One region of the Desulfuribacillus stibiiarsenatis genome, then DNA from elsewhere that is predicted to be linked to it. Evidence: riboswitches for the same ligand, from Rfam matches in the RefSeq annotation. Region 1 holds a riboswitch; each other region holds the start of a gene.
The links. A riboswitch is a leader RNA that binds a small molecule or an ion and turns the genes downstream of it on or off. The one in region 1 is predicted to bind cyclic di-GMP.

Region 1 (5,640 bases):
GGACCGCTTACTACCGTGGCTTACGCTTTTAGAAAATATCTTATTTGTTACTGATAAATCTAACAGTAAACCTGCCTGTGTACCAGTGGATTTTATCTTAGATATTGTTGGCTTACTGGAATTTAAGCATTACTATCCCAATCAACTAAGTGGAGGAATGAAACGAAGGGTAGCAATTGCTAGGGCATTAGCATATGACGGTGAAATATTTATCATGGATGAGCCGTTTAAAGGACTTGATCAAGGGATTAAAACTCAAATTATAAACTACATGAAAGAAACCTTTACTTCTCAAGGAAAAACTGTGCTGTTTGTAACCCATGATGACCTTGAAGTAAAGGATTTTGCAGATTATCAGTATATTTGTGAGGGACCTCCATTTAGAATTATAGAGACGAAGAAAATTTGAGAATTTAAGGTGAATACTTCTCATTAGAGTTGCTCAAACTATGATAAGGCAATACATTGAATATATTGTCAACTTATTTGGAAGGGGATTATTTAAATGGCAATGAAAGCAACTGTAGATCAAGATTTATGTATTAGTTGTGGTGCGTGCATTGATATTTGTTCCGAAGTGTTTGATTGGAATGATGACGGTAAAGCGCATGTAAAATCTAATGAAATATCTTCAGATTTAGAAGACAGTGTTCGTGAAGCTTCGGAATCCTGTCCTACTGACGCGATTCCTATTAGTTAATCAATTGTTTAGATGGAATATATGAGCAGTATTTGAAAAAGAGATCATTTGGAAATTTCATTTGATCTCTTTTTTTCATTTCAGGTACGTGTCCATTAGAAGTACGTTTCTTGCAGTTATATATGTTATACTTTATGAAAAACTCATAGGAGCGTGTCGAAATGCTATCTACGCAAGATACAGTATTGGTAGTGATTGATATTCAAGAAAAGTTAGTAAAAGCAATGAAAGATCAAGAGCTACTTATTCAAAATGTACAGAAAATGATTCAAGGAGCACAGGTATTAGAAATACCTATTATTGCGTTAGAGCAATACCCAGAAGGGATAGGTGCAACAGTACCGGAAATTACTGCTTTAGTTCCAGATTGGTCGGCAATATCGAAGAACTGTTTTAACTGTGGGGCTAGCGAGGAATTTATAAATACATTAACTGCTTATAATAGAAAACAAGTATTATTAGTTGGCATAGAAGCTCATATATGTGTGTATCAGACGGCATTGGACTTAAAACAACGGGGATATGACGTAGAAGTAGTAATTGATGCTATTTCATCAAGGACTGAACTAAATTTAGAGCTAGCAATTGATAAATTAAGTAACAAGGGAATAGGGGTTACAAGCGTAGAAATGTCATTGTTTGAGTTGTTAGGTAAAGCCGAAGGAGAACAGTTTAAAAAGATTCTAAAAATTATAAAATAATCAGGCCATCTGACCTATATTAATTGATTGGCCTAGGAAAATAGTTACGGAAAAAACTGTAAATTTAAATGGTATAATCTTGGTTATATCTTGCGATTTGAGCAAAAAGGAATTATACCTATGACGTATTTCTGAAATATAGAATTATATTTCAGAAATACGTTTTTTATTAGGACTTTTGATATTTGTTATAAGCGTTAAGACATAGAATTCTATTTCTTATAATCGCGAAATATGATGGATGCTTATCTTGGTGGTTGTAAGTATAATAAAGACATAACAAAGATTCATCGATTAAACATCGCTGAATCTCGATAAAGGCAAAACTGATGAAAGTCAGTGACGCAAAGCTACAGGGGCTAATGTGTTTCGTGCACGATGCTCGCCAGCTACCGAAAGATTAGGGTGTTTTACATATTTTATCCCTACTTTCGGCGAAAGCAGGGATATTTTTTATACAAAGGAGGAGTGAAATGGCTTTAATCAATCTGTCGAACCACAGGACGCTAGCGAATTCACTTTTTAAGGCAGACACCTTTTGGAAACGATTCAAAGGTTTAATGTTTACGAAAGAATTATCTGCGGATTGTGGTTTACAGATTCATCCCTGCCGGTCGATTCACACATTTTTCATGAACTACACGATTGATGTACTTTACTTAGATGATAAGAATCGTGTCATTGCAATTGATCACAAAATGAAGCCTTATAAGCTTGGAAAGTATTATAAAGCTTCCCAGTCAGTCATCGAGCTTCCAGCTGGTAGGGCAAGTGAAACAAACACAAACATTGGCGATCAATTAGAAATTCAACATTAGAAACAAACTATAGAAATAAGTAAACAACTGATAAAAAGCTTAATTAAACAAAAGAACAAAAACAAAAAAACTCAAATTAAAGGAGCGAATGATATGATAAACAAATTAAAATCATTAGTACGTGAAGAGCAAGGACAAGGGATGACAGAGTATGGATTAGTCTTAGGATTAATCGCGGTAGCAGTAGTTGGAGCACTAGCATTACTAAGAGAGCAGATTATTGAAATGTATGATGGAGTCGTAGACATCGTAACAAACCGCGAAACTCCATAGGAATTTTAAAATGGCCTTGCGTATTCAGCGTAAGGCCATTTTTAAAAAACAGATTGCGAGGGATACCAATGATACTTGACATACTTCTACTGCTTGTTTTAATCATTTGCACCATTACAGATATTAGAGAAAGAAAAATTTACAATAAAATCATCTTCCCTTCCCTTGCTGTTACAATCCTATGGCATACGATGGAGGCTGGTTGGGCTGGCTTGGGAACTTCACTGTTAGGATTTGTGATGGGGTTACTATTACTATTGATTCCTTTTATGCTGGGTGGAATGGGAGCAGGAGATGTCAAGCTGTTAGCTTTAATTGGAGCAATTAAAGGGTATGCGTTTGTACTCACTACCGCAGTGTATATGGCACTTATTGGTGGAACTATAGCGATTGTCATTTTGTCTCGTAAAGATGCCTGGAATATCATACGATCTCTAGGATATTATCTTTCAGCAATTCAATGCGGAATGAAGGTGCCTTTAGTCGCTCTAGACTCACAAAACATGAAAACAACATATCCTTATGGCGTGGCAATTGCTCTTGGAGCAGTTATCAGTTTATTCACTAAAGGGTGGTTATTATGAGGTTTATTAAAGATGAAAAGGGACAATCGCTCGTTGAAATGGCGTTATTACTTCCGATACTTATAATTTTATTAGTCGGTATTATTGATATGGGTAGATTCTTATATACAAATCTTCATTTACATCTGGCTACACAGGAGACCGTTAGATTGGCAGGCTTAGGTGCAATGGATGAAGAGTTGAAACAATTTGTCGAGGGTTACTTCCATGGTGGTGACGCCAAGCAATTGAATATGACGGTCTCGCCAAACCAAGCAAATCGGAAATCAGGGCAATATGTAACAGTAATCTTGGAATATCCAATGGAAACTAAGACACCTATCATTTCTAGAATACTTCCACTACCAATTATGATTAAGACAGAATCAACGATACGCATCGAATGAGGTGAAGTTGGATGATTAGATTAATAAAGAAGTTAACCAATGAACAGAAAGGAAGCGCCATCATTCTAGTTTCGCTTGCTTTCATGGGTTTGTTAGCAATGACGGGCTTAGTATTAGATGGAGGTTCTTTGTACGTTACGAAAAGTCACTTACAAAAAACGGCCAATGCCGCTGTTTTGTCTGGCGCACAAGAATTAAATAACGCAACAAACCGAGTGCACGATGTTGTAAATCAAATTCTAGTAGCACATAATGAGCCGGATAGTATTCATGCTCTTAATGTTGTTGCCAATGATCGAGTAGTAGTCGAGTTAAGCCGAGAAGTTCCATTAAACTTTATGAGCCTATTCGGTATCGCCACGGCAACAGTCGATGTGGAAGCCAAGGCAGGACTTGGAGTAATGGGAACTGGTGCAGGCGCTGCTCCATTAGGAATCGATGATTCTGTGCAATTGAATTATTATAGTACTTATAAATTGAAAGTAGACCAAACGGGAGTAGATAGTGGAGTTTTTGGTGTATTAGCCTTAGGTGGAACAGGGGCTAGTACTTACGAAGACAACCTTCGTTTCGGTTATAAGAACGAAATAAAAGTAAATGATATATTGGATACCCAAACGGGCAACATATCTGGGAAAACGAGGACATCTATCAATGAGCGCATTCAAAAGTGTCCGTATCAAGTCAATGAATACCATCACAAAGACTGCCCAAGGATTCTTCTGGTACCAGTCTATACACCACATGAACATACACAAAATCAATTGAAACAAGTAAGAGTTACAGGATTTGCCTATTTCTATATTACAGAACCTATGGGCAGCAACGACACAAGCATCACAGGCGTCTTTATCAAAAAAACCGGGAGAGGTGTAGTAAGTGCTACTGGTTCTGATCGAGGGGCCTATGTAACGAGACTTATACAATAGGCAGGTGAGAAAATGAGATCAAAATTCTTTTTTATCTTAGCAATTATCATGGGTTTGGTTACCACGGCCCTTTTCTATAACTATATGAGTCAAATGAGCAAGGAAACAGTGCTTAATGAAACGCTCGTTGATGTCATCGTTGCAAAAGAGAAAATATCAAGAAATCAGATGATTTCAGCCAATGTATTACAATTATCAGCAGTACCTGCGGTATCAGTCCATCCAAATAGCGTACAAAGCTTAGAACAAGTTATAGGCGCTTATGCAACTTCTGATATTGAACCTGGTGAAACTATTTTAACTCATCGCGTCCAAAAAGAAGTGGGCGAAAGCGAAGTTCTAGCAAGAAAAGTCCGAAATGGATATAGAGCGGTATCTGTAGGTGTAAATTTTGTTCAATCGATTTCTAATATGATTCATCCCAATGACTATGTTGATGTGATTGTCAGTGAACAAGTCCAAGTTGGAGACCAAAAAATCATTCAATCGCAGTTGATTTTAGAGAAAGTGAAAGTATTAGCAATTGGTCGTAAAATGTTAGAAGCAACCAGTCCAGAATCCTATGTAGAGTATACCTCAGTCACTTTAGAGCTGACAAGTCAGGATTCCGTTAAGTTAGTAAATGCTGCGGAACGAGGAGAGATTCAATTTACGATGCATAGTCGTATTTTGCCACCTAAGGAGGGGGCAGCCAATGAAAAACTTGCAAACTAATGAAATCCCACTCAATGATAAGGCAAAACGCGGGGAAATGATTACTGTGTGTAGCGCTAAGGGCGGAGTCGGCAAAACGATGCTATCCGTCAACTTAGCGGTAGCTTTAGCAAAAAAAAATATGAAGGTATGCATCCTCGATGGCGATTTTCAGTTCGGTGATGTAAGTTTAGCAATGGACATTCATGCTACGTTTACAGTAAAAGACATCGCTGAGGAAATGGACCGCATGGATGCTACGACGCTGTTAAGTTATCTAAATCGACATGAAAGTGGTGTCGATGTCCTATCAGCACCAGATCGCCCTGAATTTGCAGAATTAGTCACAATACCAGTGTTGGAACGTACACTCGATTTTCTACTGCAGCAATACCACTATGTCATCGTAGATAGTGAAGTTGGATTCCAAGAGAAAAACTTATATCTTAAGGAGAAATCAGACACCTTATTAGTTGTCACCAACTTAGAAATGACAACCTTAAAAAACACGAAAATTATGCTTGAGACATTATCGGTATTAGGATTCCGTGAGAAA
Region 2 (5,640 bases), on a different contig from region 1:
TTACTAGATGAATTTCTCCATCACTTGCTTGATACTCAAATTCTAAGCGTTCTTCTAACCAAATTGGATCTAGTTCATGTACTGCAATCTGAGTTAACTGCCTACGATCGTTAAAGGTCGGAATGACAAGATTGATAAGTAATCTTTGCTCAAAGGGATGGAATCTTATCAACGGGAATGGCTGATTTGCATTCCTCGCTACTTTAAAGATTTCTTTACCTTTGTATTGATATCCTATCATCCTATCAACAGTCGCATGGGTAATGAAACCCTCTGCGTTCATAATATATGATTCTAAGTATTTAGGATTATCCTTGATGCTTTCTAGAACTTTATCACTTTGCTCATAACCTAGCAGCTTATAATGTAGCGTTAATATCTCCATTTCTCTCTTCAAGAATAACCTAGCTGTTATTTCGTAACGTTCTAGTACCATCCTTGCGTTCGCTTGGTATAACTCAATGGTTGTTTCTGTCACGTACTTGTATATTAGACCTGCTAACAAGACAATCAGAACTAATCCCGCAATTGTGAACTGCCGGAATAGCCGCCATTGTAATCTATTGAAAACTATTCTAGAATTTTTATTGAACATTACGGAATCTCCACCTCTATAAACCGGCTGCCCTGAATGGTTACGGGGATGAAACCACTATCTTTGATTAGACCATGTTCATCAAATGATATCATATAACTTACATGCCTTTTATTATAGTCACGCAAGAGATTTCTTAATTGAGAGCTATTTTTAGACGCGTTCATCGTTTCGTACATCACTTGAAATCCATCATAAATCCACAGCCCAGAGGCGTCCAATCGATGATTACCTATGGCTATCTTATAACGCTCCATAAGTGTTACTAAATCTATTCGCTCTGCATAATCTAGATAAATTTTTGGCACTACAGAATATACATTGCCCTTTATTCCAACAAACTCATGAAGAATATCTGGATGCAGAACTACTCCTGTAGAAATAATCGGAAGTGTTATCTCTGCCATTTGACATTGTTGCAAAAAGTGTTCAAGTTGTTGCGACCCTAGAAAAATAACGACGGCCTTGCCCGTCAGTTGCCCCTTAATCCGGGTAATTTCGTTACTAAAATCTATTTGCCCTGATTCTACCGTTAGTATCTCTTGTGCTTTGATTCCTATAGAACTCAAAGCCAGTTCCAGTTCTTCTGCTCTTTGGATTAAATTAGACGTTTCGCTAGAAAGGATTGTCACTTGTTCTACTTGTAGATGTTTGTTGATGAGCTGCACCATCGTATCCATCTCATGTGCCGTTCGATTTCGAATGGAAAAACTCCATGACTTTTCATGAAATATCGTCTCATCTGTTGAGAAAAATGATATATGAGGAATTTCAAATTCCATCGCAAGCTCTGCGAGTAACTTTGTTCCTGCACTATTAAAATCTCCTACGATTGCAACCACGCTTTTGTTTTCTTTCAGATACTGCCTTGCCTTATCATATCCTTCCTGTTCTTCGCCCGTATAAGTAATATATTGATGGGTGATAGGATATCGTTGTTTTTGTTTTTGATAATCAGCTAAAGCTAATTCAGCCGCTACAATTAAACGGGATGGATTAAGGCTAGCTGTATTCTCTTGGTCTTTCGTTATAATTATGATTGTTTTCGTCTGGAGCGATTCCGTTCTCAGCCACAACAGGACTACTAATAGCAAACATACTATAATCACCGAGGTAATACTTTTTGTTGTTATGATTCTCGCCACGTGAACACCTACAATCTCAATACTTGTTGCTCAAATAATATTTCAAAGGAAAATCAACTTTTGCGTATAAAAAAGACCAGTTGAAATAACTGGTCGGTTACGCCACTTGCTCCAAACAATTCAGGCGTCCATGTTAGAATTGTTTATCTTAGCTCCCTTATGCTTTAACGAATATTCTTAGAAATTGCTTTCCACTCGTATTATAAAGTTAAACTAGGTCATTTGCAATAGCTTATAATACTCAGGACACCAAATGATATCTCTTATAAAAACACGCACTACGAGAGTCTACAAGTATTGTTAATAAAGCTACAGTTCTCTATAACCTCTTCATACTGCACAACTTTATTTCTACCACTATTTTTGGCCTTGTACAAAGCATTGTCTGCATGTTCGATAAGTGTCGTGGTCGAATCACTAGTATAATTATGTATTGTCGTAACCCCGAGACTAATCGTTACATAGTCAGAGATGGCTGACTTTTCGTGACAGATTTGAAGCCCCTCGACACAACCACGAATTTGTTTCGCAATTTCCATCGCCCCATGAATGGCAGTTGCTGGTAGAATGACAACGAATTCTTCTCCACCGTAACGTGCTACCATATCCGTAGGTCTCTTTAAGATTTTCTCCACTGTTTGCGCTATCGCTTTTAGTGTATCATCGCCACACTGATGACCATAGTAATCGTTATATAACTTGAAATAATCAATATCAAACATTACAAGGGATAGTTGTCCTTTGTTTCGCACGGCATAGCGCCATTCACGCTCTAAGTACTCTTCTAAGTACCTTCGGTTAGCAATTCCTGTTAGTCCATCAATCATGGAGAGCTTTTTTAAGGTTTCATTACGATCTTGAAGCTGTGCATTAAGCTCTTGTAACTCTTTTTCTCTAACTTTTCTTTTTTTCATTTCCGCGCTCAGTTGTAAGAGTGAGCCCACCCTAGCACATAACTCAATTTTATTAAACGGTTTTTTAATAAAATCTGATGCACCCGCTATAAAAGCATCTCTAAAAATCTCCTGATTGTCATATTGAGTTACAATTACAATTGGTATATCCCGAAATGCTTCCTTGCTTTTAATTTCCCGGCAAGCACAGATACCGTCTTTTTCTGGCATGAGAATATCTAGTAGAATTAAATCCACGTCGTCCGTAAGAACCGATATTCCTTGATCTGCCGAAACTGCTGCCACTACTTCTGCATCCAAATAATCACTAATGTATTTCTTAAGCAATCTTTGGGTATCCAGACAATCGTCAATGATTAGTATCTTCGTTTTCCTCACCCCGATACCTTTTTAATAATTCCACAATCTTTTGTTTTTTGATTGGCTTGGTCATATATTCAGTACATCCTGCTTGCATCGCAAGTTCACGGTCTCCTTGAAGTGCAAAGGCGGTAAGTGCAATAACAGGGGTCGCGTTTCGCTGATTTACTTGTTCCCATTTACGGATTTCTGAAGTTGCTGTATAGCCATCCATTTCAGGCATTTGAATATCCATTATCACAAGATCATACTCATTGTTTTGATAAGATTCAACGGCCAACCTTCCATTGTCTACAAACTCCACCTTAATATTTTGGTTTTTTAAATATGCTTTCATCAACAATTGGTTGTCAATCGAGTCTTCCGCAATTAGGATTTTTAATGGCTTCCCATTATTGGTTTCTATCGATTTCTTGTGTTTACCATGGGATAAATTCGTAATATAATCCTTTTCCGAGTCATATGCATCAATCCGCACTTCTAATACAAAAGTACTCCCTTTCCCAGCTTCACTGACAACGGCAATATCACCTTGCATCAATAAAGCTAGCTGCCTAGCTATGGCTAACCCAAGTCCTGTTCCACCAAATCTACGTGTGATAAAACTTTCGGCCTGTGAAAAAGGTTCGAATATTTCTTGTAGCTTTTCTGTGGCAATACCAATTCCTGAATCCTCTATTCGGCAAATTAAGCACAAATGACCATCGTCTTCCATTAGGCAATCTGCTATCAATCGAATGCTCCCGGACTCTGTGAATTTCACAGCATTTGACAGCAGATTCCCAATGATTTGGCGAATCCTGGTTGGATCACCTACTGCAAAGAAACCTTCAGCAATGTGAATATGCGATGAATACTGAATTTCTTTTTGTATGGCTTGATGCATATATAAATCAGAAACATCTTGAATCAATCGCGACAAGTTAAATGGGATTCTCTCAATAGTAAGTCGTCCTGCTTCGAACTTAGAAATGTCTAGAATGTCGTTGATAATATTTAACAAATCTTCTCCGGAACGCCGGAACACATCGATATATCGCTTTTGCTCTTTCTTTAATGGAGTTTCTGCTAATAAATCTGCCATACCAATAATTACATTCATTGGCGTACGAATCTCATGACTCATCATGGCGAGAAAGTCAGATTTTGCTTTCGTTGCCAGTAATGCTTGGTCGCGCAACGCTTTCATCTCTTCTTCAGCGCGTTTCCGTGCTGCTGTCTCCCATGCAAGGTCGGCCAGAGCTGATACCAACTCGACGTCTCTAGACGTATAGTCTCGGGGTTTATTCCCAACCCCTATAATCGCTACTATTTGATTCCCTCGAATGACTGGTGCCACAAGTTGCCTTACAATCGGTGCATGTCCGTCTGGCAGTCCTTTCTTATGCGGTACGCTATCATAATCATTATGAACCACAGGCTGACGTTGATGGATACACTCAACCCATATTCCTGCTTCACCTATATTATAGTGGGCTTTTCGTCCTTCGGTTGCACACATCGATCCTATTGTATTCGTAGACCACATCTGTAACTCTAATGTCACTTGGTCTTCATTTAAAAAGTGAAAAAAACCAATCTGACTCTCGGTAATTTGCTCAATTTCATCCAGCGTTTTCTGCAAAAGTTGGTCTAGTGTATGGTTCGTCGCAAACTCTGCAATTCGCAAACGTACTTCTAGCAATTGTTCTCTTCTTATTCTTTCCGTAATATCAAATAAAGTATATTTTAAAAGTTGTCTGTTTTGATGTTTGAAAGCAATCAAATGGACCTCAGCATCCCAGGACTCTCCATTGGGGCGGATATGTTTCCATTCAAAAAAAGCAGATTCCTCACGTAAAGCCTTTTGAATATATTCATTACTTGCCTCTTTTGATTGCCTCCCATCGTATTGAATGTCTGCAGAGAACATAAATATTGATTGGTGAAGCGCCTGCTCTTTTGAATCGAGTCCGTAAATCTTAATCGCAGCATCATTACATTCCAGTATTCTATAATGTTCTAAATCAATGACTACCGATGGGACGTGAGAATGATGAAATAAAACATCATTATAGTTCTTACTTTCTAGCAAGGCGGTTTCAGTCTGCTGACGAACCTTTACATTCGTTAATAGATGTGAGAACAATTTTAGCAATTCGAACTCCGCCATCGTCCATTGACGAGTACTTTGCGCTGATTCAAAGCCAATCGTTCCAAGGCATTTCCCGTCTACTAATAACGGTATAGCAACCAGAGTAAAGACATTATGCTGCAGGAGATAATTCTTCAATTCAGATTCTTGTAACTGTTGAACATTATCAATATGAAATACTCTACCAGAACGGTGGCATTCAATGACTTCTTCAATCATCTGCATAGGCACTGCCCGAGCAACTTGGATGCGTGATGCTACATTCGGTGCACACCATTCATGGGTGTTAATCGCCAATGTATTCTCCTCATCGTACTCATATAAATATACTCGCTCGACATTGGCTCGTAGGCCAATGGTCTCCATGGCCGTCATTATTTCCTGATTCATTTTATGTAGGGGAGTATTAATAAATGATGCTGCTAATTCAAATACAAACGAGTGATACGAGTGCAATCGTTCTATATGAATTTCTGTCATACACTGTAACAC
Region 3 (5,640 bases), on a different contig from region 1:
AGCTCCCACTGCTATTTGCAAATAAAGATTATGAGGCTTATCGACAATAATCTTCATCTGTCCTAACCCATTAAACTTCCTCAAGTCCCCCTGTGGAAAATGGTGAGCAAATGTCTCCATACCGTAACCGAAAATCGGCTTTTGGTATACCATTTCCAATGAATTTCTCCAGATAAACCCTCGACCACTTCCTAAGCGATCTAGCGGACTTTCGTGTGGGTAGTATTTTTGCAACAAGTTCCAATATTCAATGTCACTAGAAGTTTCTGTTGAAGGAAAACTGACTCTCTCTTCAGGTGTATTGTTAATCAAAGCTTGAAACACATTCACCCCATAATGGAAAATACTTGTAAATTCATTAAACATCCCACCATTTGCATATACATCCATACCTACAACAATTACAATCATTAGTATAAGTAATATAGCAAGCTTTCTCCATGAATACCACTTCCATAGCATTCTTAATGCTACAACAATGAGTATGCCAACGCCCACAGCCATCGTACCACTACTCGACTTACTTGAAATTAAGGATGCCCAGAATAATAATAGAATCGGTAAGGAAATACCAATTATCCATTTATTTGATGTATTTAAGTAGAATACAAATGGTATGAAAAAAACAATACTCATATAACCACTTAAATAGTTGGGGTTATACAAAGTCCCATATGCACTATGAGTGAAATTCCCGAAATTCGCTATCTCTTTATAGTCTGCACCTTTTATAAGTAACCCGAGACTTGAAGCTTGTAAAGGGTTATACCCATAAAATTGACATAGTGATATAACAGCGACTATAATTGCCCCACTCGTTGCAAAGACTAAAAGCCAATATACATTCTTAGGAGATGCTACAACATACCGAGTAACCGTCAAAACTAAAATATACATAATAATAACAAAAACGCCTTCATATCGGTCACGATACCCTAAGAAACTTTCGGCTGGAAAATCAGATAAATAGGCAGAAATAACAATCCAGATACCAAATACATACATTGCATTTAAAATTACATCATTTTCTATTTGTATCGCTTTTTTACGAACTAAGAGTAGAAACAAAAGCGTTATAGCCATTCCTAAGAGATACAATATATAACTCTTTATTAAGAAGAAGCCATCAAAATCACCATATAGTTTGGACTGCCACATTGTCCACATCCATCCACCTATAAGAGTATCTTGATGGACTGGTATGACACGAACAGCAATTGGAATCAAAAATAAACATAATCCAACTAGACCAACAATAATATTCTGAGACGATACACGGGATAACATTTAAATTTCCTCCCGTCTTATCTCTTTTTGCTGAAATAGATTTTCTGATTCAGTCTCTATATAAGACGGTAACTTATCTTCTGATGTAGTTGTTGTTTCTTGTTCTTCTGGAACTAAATCTGCGAGAAGTTCTCTATATCGGTTTGCCTCATTATACATTCCTTGGTTCTCGTAAAACGTAATAATCCGCTCATATGCCCGTTCCCAATGATAATTGATTCGTAAGGCCTGATGATACGCTACCACTGATTCTAGATGCCTATCTGATTCCCATAACCAATCTGCTCGAAGTAAATACACTTGATAATAATTAGGATATATTTCATCTGCCATTTCTAAATGGAATAACGCCGTGTCTAAATCTCCTGCCTGATAGGACTCAGTAGCAGATTTAATGGAACGTTCTGCCTGAATAAATCGCTCATTAATTTGATTTTCTTTAAACATATAGAAAGGCATCCAAGTAATCCACGCTATGATTCCTATGATGAAGAAAGCAATCAATAGATTTTTCGTATGAAATAATTTTGTTATAGAAAGGTAAGACATGCTTCACCGCCAAATATAAACATAAAACCCGACCCCGTATGAGGTCGGGTTTGTTCCCGATTGCAAGAAAAACAGATTATGGTAGTAAACGAATGTTAAGTGTTCCAGTATTAGTGCCAGTTGGAGCAGAGCCACCTTGCCAATAAACATCAACGCTATTTGCCGTTCCAGCATTAGTACGAATAATAGTTTGTGCTATTTTGTCGCCTACCTCACTTGTAATACCAGGAACTGCTAAAAATTTGCCATCAGTAATCGAATAACTATCAGTAAAAGGTGCAGGTCCAATTGGTTTTTCTAAATAGGAACTTAAGTTAGATGTAGCAACAGTTGTTGCATTATTGTCTGTACTATATAAGACTGCGGCTGTTTTAATTGCTCTGTACTCAGAAATTACAGCTGATATCTTACTTTTTTCAATCTGTGCGAAAATGTTTGGTGCGATAACCGCTGCTAAAATACCAATGATTGCGATTACTACTAATAGTTCCACTAATGTGAAACCTTTTTGATTCTTCTTGCTTTTCTTCATGAAACGCATCAATGTTTTCACTCTCCCGTTTTTTTGTTTGTTACATCTTATGCGTAAATTCAGAATCGGCAGAACATAAAAACCGAACCAAACTTACTAAGTAAAAAATAATTAATAAGTGCGGATCGGTTTCACTACTCGCTCCATCTAGCCCAAGTGACCACATACAGACTAAATATCTTAGCATTCCTAAAAGTTTTTTGCTTGTATAGTAAATACAGGTGTTCACCCATATTAAACTAATATAATTATACCATCAAAGGTCCTATTTCACAATAAAATTCTACGACTTTCTTCACATAATCAGAATTTATAGAATTCTGATCATAAGTAACAGCAACTAAGGTACTTGCTGCGCTCACGACTTGCAATTGCTAAGTTTTGTTTATGGTGCAGATTTCTTATCGTTCCATAAACTCCCTCATAGCAAGTCCAGTAGCAAGACTATACATTGGGTCTAATTCACTATATGCGCCTACTAAGACTGGAATGCCAATTTCTGCTTCTAAATATGCATCTAGCCCTTGAAGATTGGATGATCCACCTGTAATGATAAGTCGGTCAAGACGCACTTTCGCTTGCATCTGGTAAAAATCAATAGATCTTTGAATCTCTTGTGTCAGTGAGCTTAGTATATCGGTAATCGACTCACCAATTAAGTATTCATCATAAGGGGATGTCGTTGTTTCTTCGGGCACGACTTCTATCCCAATGTTCCCCACGCGTTGTTTATGCTTGAGATCTATAGCAACAGCAACTTCCTTCCCTATGGAATGAACAATCGCATCGGTGATTTGATGTCCAGCAACTGGAATACCTCTCGTGAACTGAATGTTATCCTTCTGAAAAACGACTAAATGGCAGTTACTATGACCCATATTTAATATCGCTTGGTTCGGTAAAGCTTCATCATAGTAATGGGAACACCATACTCTGTATAACGATAACGGCTCAATCTCCACAGCATATGGCTTAAGATGGGCAGATTCAATTATCTGAATCAAGTTGCTAATCATATCTTTCGGAACTGCAGCCAGTAGCAGGTTATAGTGTGGTGTGTTATCGACAATCGTTTCTCCAAGTATTGTATAATCCAAGTAGAATTGATCCAGTGGTGTCGGAATATATTTCTCAGCCTCGAAATGGACCGCTTGATCCAGTTCATCTAATGGCATAATTGGTAGTTTAATTGGTCGAGTGATGACATTACGACCACTAATAGCCATCGTAACGGTAGCGTTGTTCTTGATATTTCGTTCTTCCTTAAGGTCCACTAATGCATCGCGAATGACATCTGGTCTCTTAATCACACCATCGATGATAGTATCCGTAGGGATTGGAAGCATCCCATAATTCTCAACCATATGAGTATCATCATTTTCACCTTGCTTAAGCTCAACCATCTTTATCGAATAACTGCCTAAGTCAAGCCCGATATGTTGAATTTTCTTTTTTAGATATTTCTCTAAGAATTTCATAGGACCATACAGCCCCTTCTATAGTTTATATGCTACAACAATAATTATCATATTGTTTGAAGCTTCTCCCTATTACACTATTCTATAGGAATAAAGAAAAGTAATAATCAAGTATTGTATTTCCCCAGACGAGTACAATCATTGCACCAGCTACGAGAAATGGACCAAACGGAATCTGTCTTCTTCTTTTAAATCCTTTTGCGAAGGAAAGTAGCACGGCATACAATAATCCTAGTAACGACGCGATAAAAAGCATCAAAAACATCAGCTTCCAGCCAGTAAACAAGCCTATGGCAAATGCGAACTTAATGTCCCCGCCACCCATTCCACCACGAGAAGCAAAAGCTAAAATCCATAGGATTCCTCCACCAAATATGCTCCCAAGAATGGCATCCGTAATTGGCAATGTAATACCTGCTATGGAAGATATAATTCCTGTAATACATATGAGTAAGTTAATCTCATCAGGTATGATATAGTGCCGAATGTCTATGATTGTAATTGCAACAAAACACGGTACAAGTATCCAATACACAAGTGTTAAAGGAGTAAAACCAAATATCATATAAATCAAAATGTATAATAAACCAATAAGTGCTTCAATCAACGGATATTGTACAGAAATCTTTATTTTGCAATTGGGGCACTTCGCCCTCTGTAGCATGTAACTGAAAATTGGAATGAGCTGATACCATTTCAATGTTTGTTTGCAATTAGGGCAATGACTTCCCGGCTTGATTACTGATTGTTCGTTCGGCAATCGATAAATTACAACATTGAGAAAGCTACCAATCACTGCTCCAATGATGAATACATAGCTAAATATAATAATTGTGTATATATGCTCTAGCATAGATTCACCCGATATCTATTAAAATAAATTCCAATCATATTACTTAGCAAAAAGTATGAAGTTTCCAAACGCTGCTGTTAATTCTTGATATGCTCCAATAGTTCCTTCGTTTCTAATAAATTCTACACGCACAGTTAAACGTTTTGCATCCCCTAATCCTTCATACTTCAACCATCTCGCATATTGTGCAGGTTGTACTGGATTCTCTTCCGTAATACGAAGGCTAGGACTGTCTAATAAACGGTCATCCGCATAAAAACTAACAATAAACGTACTCGAACTGTTTTGCGTGTGATCTTCTACACCAACGTAAGTTTCAAATCCTGAAAACTGCTGGTCTAGTTTAACTACGAACTCCATGACGTTTGGGTTATCTAATTGAGCAGCTCCATAATCTACTAACAACCCTGTAGAAAATTTCCTCTGTGCAATACTAACAGATGCATCATTCGATGTATAAAACGGTCCTACATTCCGTAACACGGCTAATTGGCTAATAGCACGCGATTTCGGATCATTCTTCGGAGTTGTTAGAATGACTTCACCTGTCTCTTGCTTCCATTTCACATCTACTCCTAATGCTTCTGAAACAGTGCGAATAGGCACCAAGACTCGTCCATTGTCAACCACTACTGAAGCATCAGAAGTTATGACTTTCTTACCATCCACTAGTACCACAATATTACGATAAATCCCCTCTAGCTGTTCCCTTACAGTCGTAGATTGAGCAGATACAACCGTTATAGCAAAGGACATAGCCATTACAACAACGCAGACAATTAGGAGTCTAGTAGTTCTTTTTATTAACTTTTCTCGTTGCTCTTTTGCAAATCTTTCTCGGCGCATTTCGATCCTCCTAAGACGGTTATTGTTTTACTTCTTTTTTGGTTGGAAACGTATATCGTGGGGTTCGTTCCTCAACCCCGTCAGTTGGTTGTTGT

Region 2: it holds a riboswitch for cyclic di-GMP, as region 1 does, so the genes downstream of both, BHU72_RS08640 (ABC transporter substrate-binding protein) here and BHU72_RS04335 (DUF192 domain-containing protein) in region 1, are expected to answer to the same signal.
Region 3: it holds a riboswitch for cyclic di-GMP, as region 1 does, so the genes downstream of both, BHU72_RS15075 (type II secretion system protein) here and BHU72_RS04335 (DUF192 domain-containing protein) in region 1, are expected to answer to the same signal.

What each region holds. Positions count from the first base shown of each region.
Region 1 covers NZ_MJAT01000006.1:62,284-67,923, forward strand. Annotated here, with positions in the region: gene BHU72_RS04320 (ATP-binding cassette domain-containing protein) at 1-409, shown strand, start outside; gene BHU72_RS04325 (ferredoxin) at 512-700, shown strand; gene BHU72_RS04330 (hydrolase) at 862-1,401, shown strand; cyclic di-GMP riboswitch class I at 1,711-1,798, shown strand; gene BHU72_RS04335 (DUF192 domain-containing protein) at 1,875-2,219, shown strand; gene BHU72_RS04340 (Flp family type IVb pilin) at 2,313-2,492, shown strand; gene BHU72_RS04345 (A24 family peptidase) at 2,561-3,076, shown strand; gene BHU72_RS04350 (TadE/TadG family type IV pilus assembly protein) at 3,073-3,462, shown strand; gene BHU72_RS04355 (Tad domain-containing protein) at 3,474-4,391, shown strand; gene cpaB (Flp pilus assembly protein CpaB) at 4,404-5,105, shown strand; gene BHU72_RS04365 (CpaE/TadZ family protein) at 5,086-5,640, shown strand, end outside.
Region 2 covers NZ_MJAT01000022.1:180,813-186,452, reverse strand. Annotated here, with positions in the region: gene BHU72_RS08645 (ATP-binding protein) at 1-595, opposite strand, end outside; gene BHU72_RS08640 (ABC transporter substrate-binding protein) at 595-1,740, opposite strand; cyclic di-GMP riboswitch class II at 1,823-1,906, opposite strand; gene BHU72_RS08635 (GGDEF domain-containing response regulator) at 2,019-3,032, opposite strand; gene BHU72_RS08630 (GAF domain-containing protein) at 3,004-5,628, opposite strand.
Region 3 covers NZ_MJAT01000040.1:90,442-96,081, reverse strand. Annotated here, with positions in the region: gene BHU72_RS15085 (O-antigen ligase family protein) at 1-1,287, opposite strand, end outside; gene BHU72_RS16660 (hypothetical protein) at 1,288-1,734, opposite strand; gene BHU72_RS15075 (type II secretion system protein) at 1,913-2,368, opposite strand; cyclic di-GMP riboswitch class II at 2,483-2,566, opposite strand; gene pilM (type IV pilus assembly protein PilM) at 2,770-3,846, opposite strand; gene BHU72_RS15065 (prepilin peptidase) at 3,929-4,699, opposite strand; gene BHU72_RS15060 (stalk domain-containing protein) at 4,739-5,545, opposite strand; gene BHU72_RS15055 (hypothetical protein) at 5,565-5,640, opposite strand, start outside.